Regions from separate parts of the Bradyrhizobium sp. MV1.5 genome, predicted to be linked through region 2. Evidence: predicted binding sites of a transcription regulator. Region 2 holds the regulator's gene; the other holds the start of a gene.

Evidence for each region. The regulator LexA, encoded in region 2, represses DNA repair genes until DNA is damaged. The targets are predictions, from matches to a motif close to TGTTCNNNNTGTGTTCNG.
Region 1: a site for LexA is predicted at 2,683-2,700, ahead of AC0L2J_RS08130 (ATP-dependent helicase). Genes of this name have one in related genera too.

What each region holds. Positions count from the first base shown of each region.
Region 1 covers NZ_JBVVPL010000006.1:98,923-103,527, reverse strand. Annotated here, with positions in the region: gene AC0L2J_RS08155 (ATP-binding protein) at 1-550, opposite strand, end outside; gene AC0L2J_RS08150 (substrate-binding periplasmic protein) at 906-1,619, shown strand; gene AC0L2J_RS08145 (hypothetical protein) at 1,627-1,830, opposite strand; gene AC0L2J_RS08140 (hypothetical protein) at 1,860-2,051, opposite strand; gene AC0L2J_RS08135 (YciI family protein) at 2,250-2,636, shown strand; gene AC0L2J_RS08130 (ATP-dependent helicase) at 2,852-4,605, shown strand, end outside.
Region 2 covers NZ_JBVVPL010000027.1:44,254-48,858, reverse strand. Annotated here, with positions in the region: gene AC0L2J_RS23510 (ComEC/Rec2 family competence protein) at 1-1,283, shown strand, start outside; gene AC0L2J_RS23505 (hypothetical protein) at 1,422-1,856, opposite strand; gene lexA (transcriptional repressor LexA) at 2,263-2,964, opposite strand; gene AC0L2J_RS23495 (molybdopterin molybdotransferase MoeA) at 3,141-4,352, opposite strand.

The DNA.
Region 1 (4,605 bases), on a different contig from region 2:
AGACGTCGGTCAGCGTCGCCTCGACCCGGAGCGTGCCGATGGTGCGCGAGGTCCCCTGCACCATGGTGGTCAGCGGAAATTCCCGGGTCATGATCGAACGGGTGTTTCGCTCGCCGACTTCGACACGGATCGGATCGGGCCGATCGGCGATCTCGCGGACCTCCGCCGCGCGGACGTCAGGCAGCCGCAAAATGCCGTCGAGCTGGAGCTTGAGCTGGTTCTGGTCGAGATTCCATAGGCTCTCTCCGAGGCTGCCCGCGGTGCTGCTGCCGATCTCGTCCAGCCGCGTCTCGATCAGTCCGACCTCGCGATTGTAATCCAGATAGAGCTGGAGCGCGGTCAGGGTCAGCGTCACGACCGATGAGAACAGCAGCACGGCGGCAAGCAGCCGGGGCCCGACGCCGCTGCGCGACCAGTTGAAGATCCGCGCCAGGAGCGCCCCGAACATCGGAGGCGCGAGCGCTGCACCAATGCTGGTCAAATCCTGCTTCGCAGCCACCGGCGTAATGGCGCGGGCGCGCTTGATATCATCGTCACCTGCGTTGCCCATGCACCACGTCCCCGAAAATGGCGGCGCCTGCTCAGCCTACCGGTCGCAGCCGCGAGCAAAGTGTACGGTGAGGCGCTGCCTCAGAGGCGATACGCGTGGCGATCCTGTCGGCCCTTGATCCTGTCGGCCCTTGGGCGGCCTGAGTTCGACGGGGTCATATCTTGCGCCCAGCAGCAGGATTCCCCGGCAAACTACCACCTCGCGTGCTAGAATGACATCGGTGAAAGTCCGGAGCCGCCCGCACAACGGGAACGCGCTGCAAACGTTGCGGACCGGTGCAGCTGCCATCTGCGGTAAATCGCGCGGCATCGGATGGTAGCAGGGCACGCCGAAGGCATGGCCAGGGAGATGCCTCATGAGGCGGATAGTCGTGGTCTGCCTGTTGCTGCTCGCGGCAGGCCCGTCGCAGGCGCAAGAGGTCATCCGGCTGGCACGCATCGCCGATATCCCCGATCAATATGTCGGCGGCGAGATGCTCCGCGCGGTCTATGCCCGGCTGAACATCAAGCTCGAATTCGAGGATGTCCCCGGCAAGCGCGCGCTCGCGCTATCGAGCACCGGCCAGGTCGACGGCGAGGTCCAGCGGATCGGAACGTTGTCTCGCGACTACCCGACGCTGATCCAGGTGACACCCGCGATCAATTACATCGAGCCCGCTGTCTTCACCACGAAACTGCAGTTCGACGTCGCCGGCTGGAATTCAATCAGGGACTACAGCATCGGCATCGTACGCGGCGTCGGCTCTTCGGAAGCCGGTACGCGCGGCATGACCCGGGTCACGGCGACCACAAGCCTCGACAACATGGTCAAGATGCTCGATGCCGACCGCTTCGACGTGATGGTCGCCGACCTCTTCAGCGGGTTGGCTGCGGTGAGGAAACTCAATCTCCAGGCCAGGATCCACCCGCTCTCACCGCCCCTCGAGCGCATCAGCATCTACCACCATCTGCATGAGCGGCATCGCGATCTCGTGCCGAAGGTCGGAAGGATGATCGAGCAGATGGAGGCGAGCGGCGAACTTGCCCGGTTGCGGGAAACGCTGATCAAGCAGGTGCTGAGCGGGATGTGACACGCGGTCAGTTCGCGCGAGTCCGCTCCCGCACCGCAACCGCCGCGATCAACAGCCCGACGCACCAGGCCATGGCCGCCCGCGGCGGCTCGCTGCCGAGAAGCACGGTGAAGATGCCCGCAAGCAGGCATGGCGCGATCGCCTTGCCGGACCTGCTCGCGAGCGAGAGCAGGAACGGTATCGCGGCGATCGATATCTGCACGACGCTCATTGTCGCAGGCTGTTTTGCAAGCGTCGGGCTTAGAAGCCGCAAACGCTCATTGCACGCGGCCGCTTGCCGCGCCGGCTCTCGACGATGCGCTCGCCGCCGCTCTCGGCCGAGCTGCCGTAATAGCGATGGTGGCCGCTCTGGTCGTGCAGATCCGCACCATCCGACTTTCCCGCCCGACGCGCGTCGCAGATGATCTTGCAGATGATCTTGATGGTCGACATGGCCGCCTCCGAAGTGTTCTTGGTGGCAATCAGTCGCGTCGATTTCGGGCGGCGTTCACACCTTTCGGCCGCAATCGGGTTTCGGGAAGGTTTCGTCGCCCCACCCGGCGACGCAATATTTTCCCCGACCCCGTTGTCGGCTGCGACGGTGGTGATACGTCCTTCGGACGCGCGCAGCGAGAATCAACGAGGTGACGAATGCTTTACGCCATCCTGGCCTATCACGTGGAAGACGAGATCTTGTCCTGGACGCCCGAGAAGGACGCCGCGGTCGTGGCCAAAGTCATCGAGGTTCAGGCGCCCCTCCGGGCAAGCGGGCATTTCGGCCCGGCCGCCCGCCTGGACGAGACCCGAAAGGCCCGCACCTTGCGTGGCCCCGGCGCGGGCGTCGTGCTGGACGGCCCGTTTGCCGAGACCAAGGAGCAGCTCCTGGGCTTCCACCTCGTCGAATACGACACGGACGAGGAGGCGATCGCGGCCGCGCGGACCCTGCGCCAGGTCAATCCGTCAGCGGTCTACGAAATCCGCCCGGTCAAGCTTTACGTGCCGGCCGACGGGTTTGGCGCGACGCCCTCCGGCGAATGAGCGGCAGGCCTAATTGTTCGGCCCGGTCGGCCCGACATAGAAGCGCTGGATCAGATCTCGAACTGGTCGGATTTGAGCTCGGTCATGCCGGGGGGCGCTTTTTTGGGAATGGAACCTTGGGCCGTCTTGTCCCTGGGTCTTAACATCGGTCCCGTCCAGACGCATTGCGATTCGCAACGGGATCGCCGACTCTGGCTGTTTCACCGGGGCGATTCGTGGCGACATATCTGGACACGCTCAATGCGGAGCAACGCCGCGCCGTGGAGCATGGCGTGGCCGATGGTGCGACCGTGGGCGCGCCCCTGCTCGTCATCGCCGGTGCGGGCTCCGGCAAGACCAATACGCTGGCCCATCGCGTCGCGCATTTGATCGTCGCGGGGAGCGATCCGCGCCGCATCCTCCTGATGACGTTTTCGCGCCGCGCAGCGGCCGAGATGGCCGGCCGGGTCGAGCGCATCGCCCGAAAAGTGCTTGGCGAGAACAACGCCGCGATCATGCGCGACGCGCTCAGCTGGGCCGGCACGTTCCACGGCATCGGCGCACGGTTGCTGCGCGAATATGCCGAGCGGATCGGCGTCGATCCTGCCTTCACCATCCACGACCGCGAGGATTCCGCCGACCTGATGAACCTGGTCCGGCACGAGCGCGGATTGTCGAAGACGGAGAGCCGCTTTCCCGCCAAGGGCACATGCCTGTCGATCTACTCGCGCTGCGTCAATGCCGAGATGGAGATCGAGAAGGTGTTGGGGGCGCATTACCCCTGGTGCGCAGGCTGGGCGGCCGAGCTGAAGAGCCTGTTCGCAGCCTATGTCGAGGCCAAGCAGGCCCAGCACGTGCTCGATTACGACGACCTCCTGCTCTACTGGTCGCAGATGATGAGCGATGCGCTGATCGCGGAAGAAATCGGCGGCCGCTTCGATCACGTGCTGGTCGACGAATATCAGGACACCAACCGCCTGCAATCCTCGATCCTGCTGGCGCTGAAGCCGGACGGTCGCGGCCTCACCGTCGTCGGCGACGACGCGCAGTCGATCTATTCGTTCCGCGCCGCCACTGTCCGCAATATCCTCGATTTTCCGCAGAGCTTCTCGCCGCGCGCCGAGATGATCACGCTCGACCGCAACTACCGCTCGACGCAACCCGTGCTGGCGGCGGCCAACGGCGTCATCGGCCTGGCGCGCGAGCGCTTCACAAAAAACCTCTGGACCGACCGCGCCGGCACGCAAAAACCACAGCTCGTCACCGTGCACGACGAGGCCGACCAGGCCCGCTACATCGTCGAGGAGGTGCTGGCCAATCGCGAGCAAGGCGCGCTCTTGAAGCACCAGGCGGTGCTGTTCCGGACGTCCTCGCATTCGGGCCCGTTGGAGATCGAGCTGACCCGCCGCAACATCCCGTTCGTGAAATTCGGCGGGCTGAAATTCCTCGATGCCGCGCACGTCAAGGACGTGCTGGCGCTGCTGCGCTTCACCGAGAATCCGCGCGACCGCGTCGCCGGCTTTCGCATCCTGCATCTGCTGCCGGGCATCGGACCTGCGACGGCACAGCGTGTGCTCGACCAGATGGCGGAGAGCTCCGATCCGCTCGCCGCGCTCGGCCAGCTCCCGGTGCCGCCGCGCACCGGCGCGGACTGGACCGACTTCGTCCGCACCATCGAAAACTTGCGCTATTCGGAATGGCCGGCCGATCTCGAACGCGTGCGGCTCTGGTACGAACCGCATCTCGATCGACTCCACGAGGATTCCGAGACGCGCCGCGCCGATCTGATGCAGCTCGAGCAGATCGCGAGCGGCTATGCCTCGCGCGAGAAATTCCTGACCGAGCTCACGCTCGATCCGCCGGATGCGACCAGCGACAAATCCGGACCACCCTTGCGCGACGAGGACTATCTGATCCTCTCCACCATCCACTCCGCCAAGGGCCAGGAGTGGAAATCGGTATTCGTGCTCAACGTCGTCGACGGCTGCAT
Region 2 (4,605 bases):
CCATCAAGAAATGGTCGGCCGCCGCGGCGCTGGTCGGCGCTGCGTTCTACCTGTTGCTGTCGGGCGCGGAGGTCGCCACGCAAAGGTCGTTCTTCATGACGGCGGTGGTGCTGATCGCGGTGATGGTCGATCGCCGTGCCATCACCTTCCGCACGCTCGCTGTCGCCGCGCTGATCGTGCTGACGGTCGCGCCGGAAGCGCTGGTGCATCCGAGTTTTCAGATGTCGTTTGCGGCAACGCTGGGGCTGGTGGCGCTGGTGCAGATCGGCATGCCGAATTTGTTTGCCTCGCCGGACCATTCGGCGACCGCGCGCATTGCGATGTGGGGTGGGCGCGAGATCGCGATGCTGTTCATGGCCTCGCTGATTGCGGGACTTGCGACTACGCCCTATGCCGCGTTCCATTTCCACCGTGTCACGCCGTTCGGCGTGCTCGCCAATCTCGGCGCGATGCCCGTGGTCTCGGCGCTGGTGATGCCGGCGGGACTGTTGGGGCTGCTTGCTGCGCCGTTCGGGCTGGACAGCGTGTTCTGGTGGCTGATGGGGATCGGCATCGAGTGGATGGTCGCGGTCTCCCGCTGGGTCGCGGCCTTGCCCGGCGCGGTCGGCCGCATCCCGGCGTTCGGGATCGCGCCGCTGATCGCGGCGAGCCTGGGAATCATCGTGCTGGGCTTGTTGCGCACGCCGCTGCGCTGGTCCGGCGCCCTGGTGCTGCTGGCAGCGATCCTCTGGGGACTGTCGGCGCGGCAGCCCGACGTCCTGATTGCCGGGGATGGCGCGAGCGTCGCGGTGCGGGGCAGGGACGGATATCTGCACCTGATCAGGACCAACAAGGACAGCTTTCTGCTCAAGGAATGGCTCGCTGCCGACGCCGATCCGCGCGATGCCGGCAGAGCCTCGCTGGCCGATGGCGTGTCCTGTGACGAATCCGGCTGCGTGACGCCACTGGCCGACGGGAGGCTGGTCGCGCTGGCACTGCGCGTCGACGCTCTCGTGGACGATTGCAGTCGGGCCGCGCTGGTGGTGACGACACGTCCCGCGCCGTCCGATTGCGCGGCGATGGTGGTCGATCGGCAGCGGCTCGCCAGCCAGAGCGCGCTGGCGCTGGCGCAGCGCGGTGACGGATTTGTGGTTCAGGCGGTGAGGGCGAGAGGCACGAGCCGCCCCTGGTTGCCGGCCGGCGCTGGCGAGGGTGATTTCGACGGCAGCCTTGCGCCGAAGGCGACCGCGTCCCGCATCAAGGACGCAACGCCCGCGGAGACGGACTTGCAGGCCGACGATTGATCTGATGGTGCGGAGCAATGCAGTGGGGTGGCGCATCCGCTCGGATTCGCCGGGCGCAAACCACACCTTCTCGCCGGCCACGGCCGGCGATGGCGATTCAATCCTGACCTCCGACCTCGTAGCCGGAGGGCGGCTGTGTCAGCCGATCGGCAGGTGCGTGACGGTCGGCTGCCTGTCGGCGATGATTTGCGCCTTGTTCTCGCGCTCGGTGACCGACTGAGTCACCGGCAGTTGCAGCACGGTCGCTCGCTGGCCTTCGACGAGCTGCGTCACCAGCACGTATTTGCCGTCGGGGAATTCGATCGCGTCATGATGGCGGTCGGGAACGTGCGGATCGATCTTGCCGAACTTGCCCACGCGGGAGTTGATGGTGCGCGTCCAGATCCAGCGATTGTCGTAGCGGACGTCGTCGGCGAAGGCCAGCTCCGTTCCCGGCAGCAGGCAGACCGCAACAGACGGATCGGCTGCGGAGGCGAAGCCGCGCGTCGAGGTGCCGCGGAAGCTTGTCGTGACAATCGTCTCGCCGACTTCGGCGGGGCGCGACGCGACGGCATGCAGGCTGTAGTCACACATCGGGTGCTCCTCATGCTGGGATAGCAACCCGCGTCTCTCAATCGAGGCGCAGGCCTCTATCAGAGTTGAAGCACGAACGCTCTGCTTGGTTGTGGGCAAATCTGCGGCTGGTCTCAGCGAGCCGCGATCACATTATCTTTCCCGAATTCAATAGGAACAAAGCACGCTGCGATGCATTTGGGAGGCGCGTGCTAGCCGCTGTTTCCGCGAACATTCGAGCCGCGAAGCGGTGCTGTTTCCTGGGCGTCGCGAGGAGCGAGTGCCGGACAAAGGGCCGGATAGTCTGTGCAGAACCAGAAAGACTATCCAGCCGGAGCGGACGATGATCCGCTCCAATCTCTGACCGGCGATGGCCGGCATGTAGTACTTCCCGTATGAAGCACTCCCGCATCAAGTACTCCCGGTATCAGTACTTCCGGTAAAGCCCGATCAGCTTGCCCTGAATCTTCACCCGGTCGGGCGGCAGGATGCGGACCTCATAGGCTGCGTTGGCGGGCTCGAGCGCGATCGAGGCGCCGCGACGGCGGAAGCGCTTCAGCGTCGCCTCCTCGTCGTCGATCAGCGCCACCACGATGTCGCCGGTATCAGCGCTCTCGTTGCGCTGGATCAGCGCCATGTCGCCGTCGAGGATGCCGGCCTCGACCATGGAATCACCGCGTACTTCGAGCGCGTAATGCTCGCCCGAGCCGAGCATGTCAGGCGGTACGCTGATGGTATGGCTGCGGGTCTGCAATGCCTCGATCGGCGTGCCGGCCGCGATGCGGCCCATCACCGGCACCGCCACGGGACGTTCGCCCTCGTCAGCGGGCAGGCTGGAGCCCGCACGCACCTTGCCGAGATTGCCCTCGATGACGCTCGGCGTGAAGCCGCGGCGGCTGCCGGCGGCCGCCTGGAGCTCCGGCAGCTTGATGACTTCAATCGCGCGGGCGCGGTTGGGCAGGCGTCGGATGAAGCCACGCTCCTCGAGCGCCGTGATCAGGCGATGGATGCCCGACTTCGAGCGCAGGTCGAGCGCATCCTTCATCTCGTCGAAGGAGGGCGGTACGCCGCTTTCCTTCAGACGTTCACTGATGAACCGCAGAAGCTCGTATTGTTTGCGCGTTAACATCTCGACCAAAGTCCCCCGGTTGATGTCGTCCGATTCCGAGACGCTGAATTCGGCCATAAGCCGCTACATGCTCGAAACAAATCATGAACGGACACTATATGTTCGATACATGTTCCGCAACTGCTTAATTTACCGTGAACAGGGCAAACTTCGCGGAACGCGCGTTGCCGAGGCGCTCAGACGGGGAGCCGCAACACTTCGCAAGCCGTGCCGGTCTCGGCCTTCGGCGCGAATGGTGCGCGTACGAGAAGTACCTGCGCTGCAGCGAGATTCGCAAGCAGCGAAGAGTCCTGATGATTGACGGGAAGAACGACGCGTGTGCCATCGTCACGCTCCTCCAGATGCGCCCGCAGATAGTCCTCGCGCTGGTCGTTGGCGCCGACGTCGCGGCCGAGCACGGCGCGTTCACGGCGATGGTGAATCACCGAACGGCCCGACAGGGCGCGAATCAGCGGCACCATGAACAGGAAAGCGCACACGTAGGACGACACGGGATTGCCCGGCAGGCCGATCACACCCATTGCGCCGAGTCGTCCGTGCATCATCGGCTTGCCTGGCCGCATCGCGATCTTCCAGAACGCCATCGCGATGCCTTCGTCCCGCAGCGCCTGCTGGACCAGATCGTGGTCGCCGACCGATGCGCCGCCGGTCGTGATCAGGATGTCGGCGCCGCTCTCGCGGGCGCGGCGGATGCCGGCGGTGGTCGCCTCCAGCGTGTCGGCGGCAATCCCGAGGTCGATGGTCTCGGCGCCTTCGCTGCGGGCGAGCGCGTGCAGGGCGTAGCCGTTGGAATAGACGATCTGGCCGTGGCCGGGCGTGGTGCCCGGCATCACCAGCTCGTCGCCGGTGGCGAGAATCGCGACCTTCGGTCGCCTGAAAACGGCAAGGTGCGGATGTTTCATCCCGGCGGCGAGCGCGAGGTCGCGCTCGGTGAGACGGCTTCCCTTGCGCAGGAGCACGTCGCCTTCGCGGAAATCGACGCCGGCGCGGCGGATGTGCCGTCCGGCGACCGCGGCTTCCTTGATCGTGATACGCTTGCCGGCGGCGACCGTGTCCTCCTGGATCACGACGGCGTCCGCGCCAGCGGGAACGACGCCGCCGGTGAAGATCCGCACGGCCTCGCCGGCGCCGACCGTCCCCGCGAACGGCCGGCCCGCCGCGACTTCGCCGATGACGGTGAGCTCCGAATCGATCGTCGCGGCATCGGCCGCGCGCACCGCGTAGCCGTCCATCGCGGACATCGCCTGCGGCGGCTGCGTGCGTCGCGCGGCGACGTCACGCGCGAGCACGCGATGGTAGGCCTCGTCGAGGGAAATCATGTCTTCCGGCAGCGGCTCTGCACCCGCCAGCACCGCGGCAAGCGCATCGGAAACCGGCATCAAGGCCACGGCGAAAACTCCTGCTCGGCACGTTCGGGCGAATGTTCCGCAAGTCTTCTAGCCGAGCGCGGGCGCGGAGGCAAAAACGGCTCAGCGGGCGCAGTCGTCCCGCCGCTTCACATTGTTCCGGAAGGCGGCATTAAGCGCGTCGGGGCACGAGGTGACGGATCGGCAGGAGAGTGGTCATGGAAGCGACGAAAATCATGACAAGAGGAGAACGACGAGCGCCACTGATCAGCTCCCTGCCCGCCCGGGAGTTACG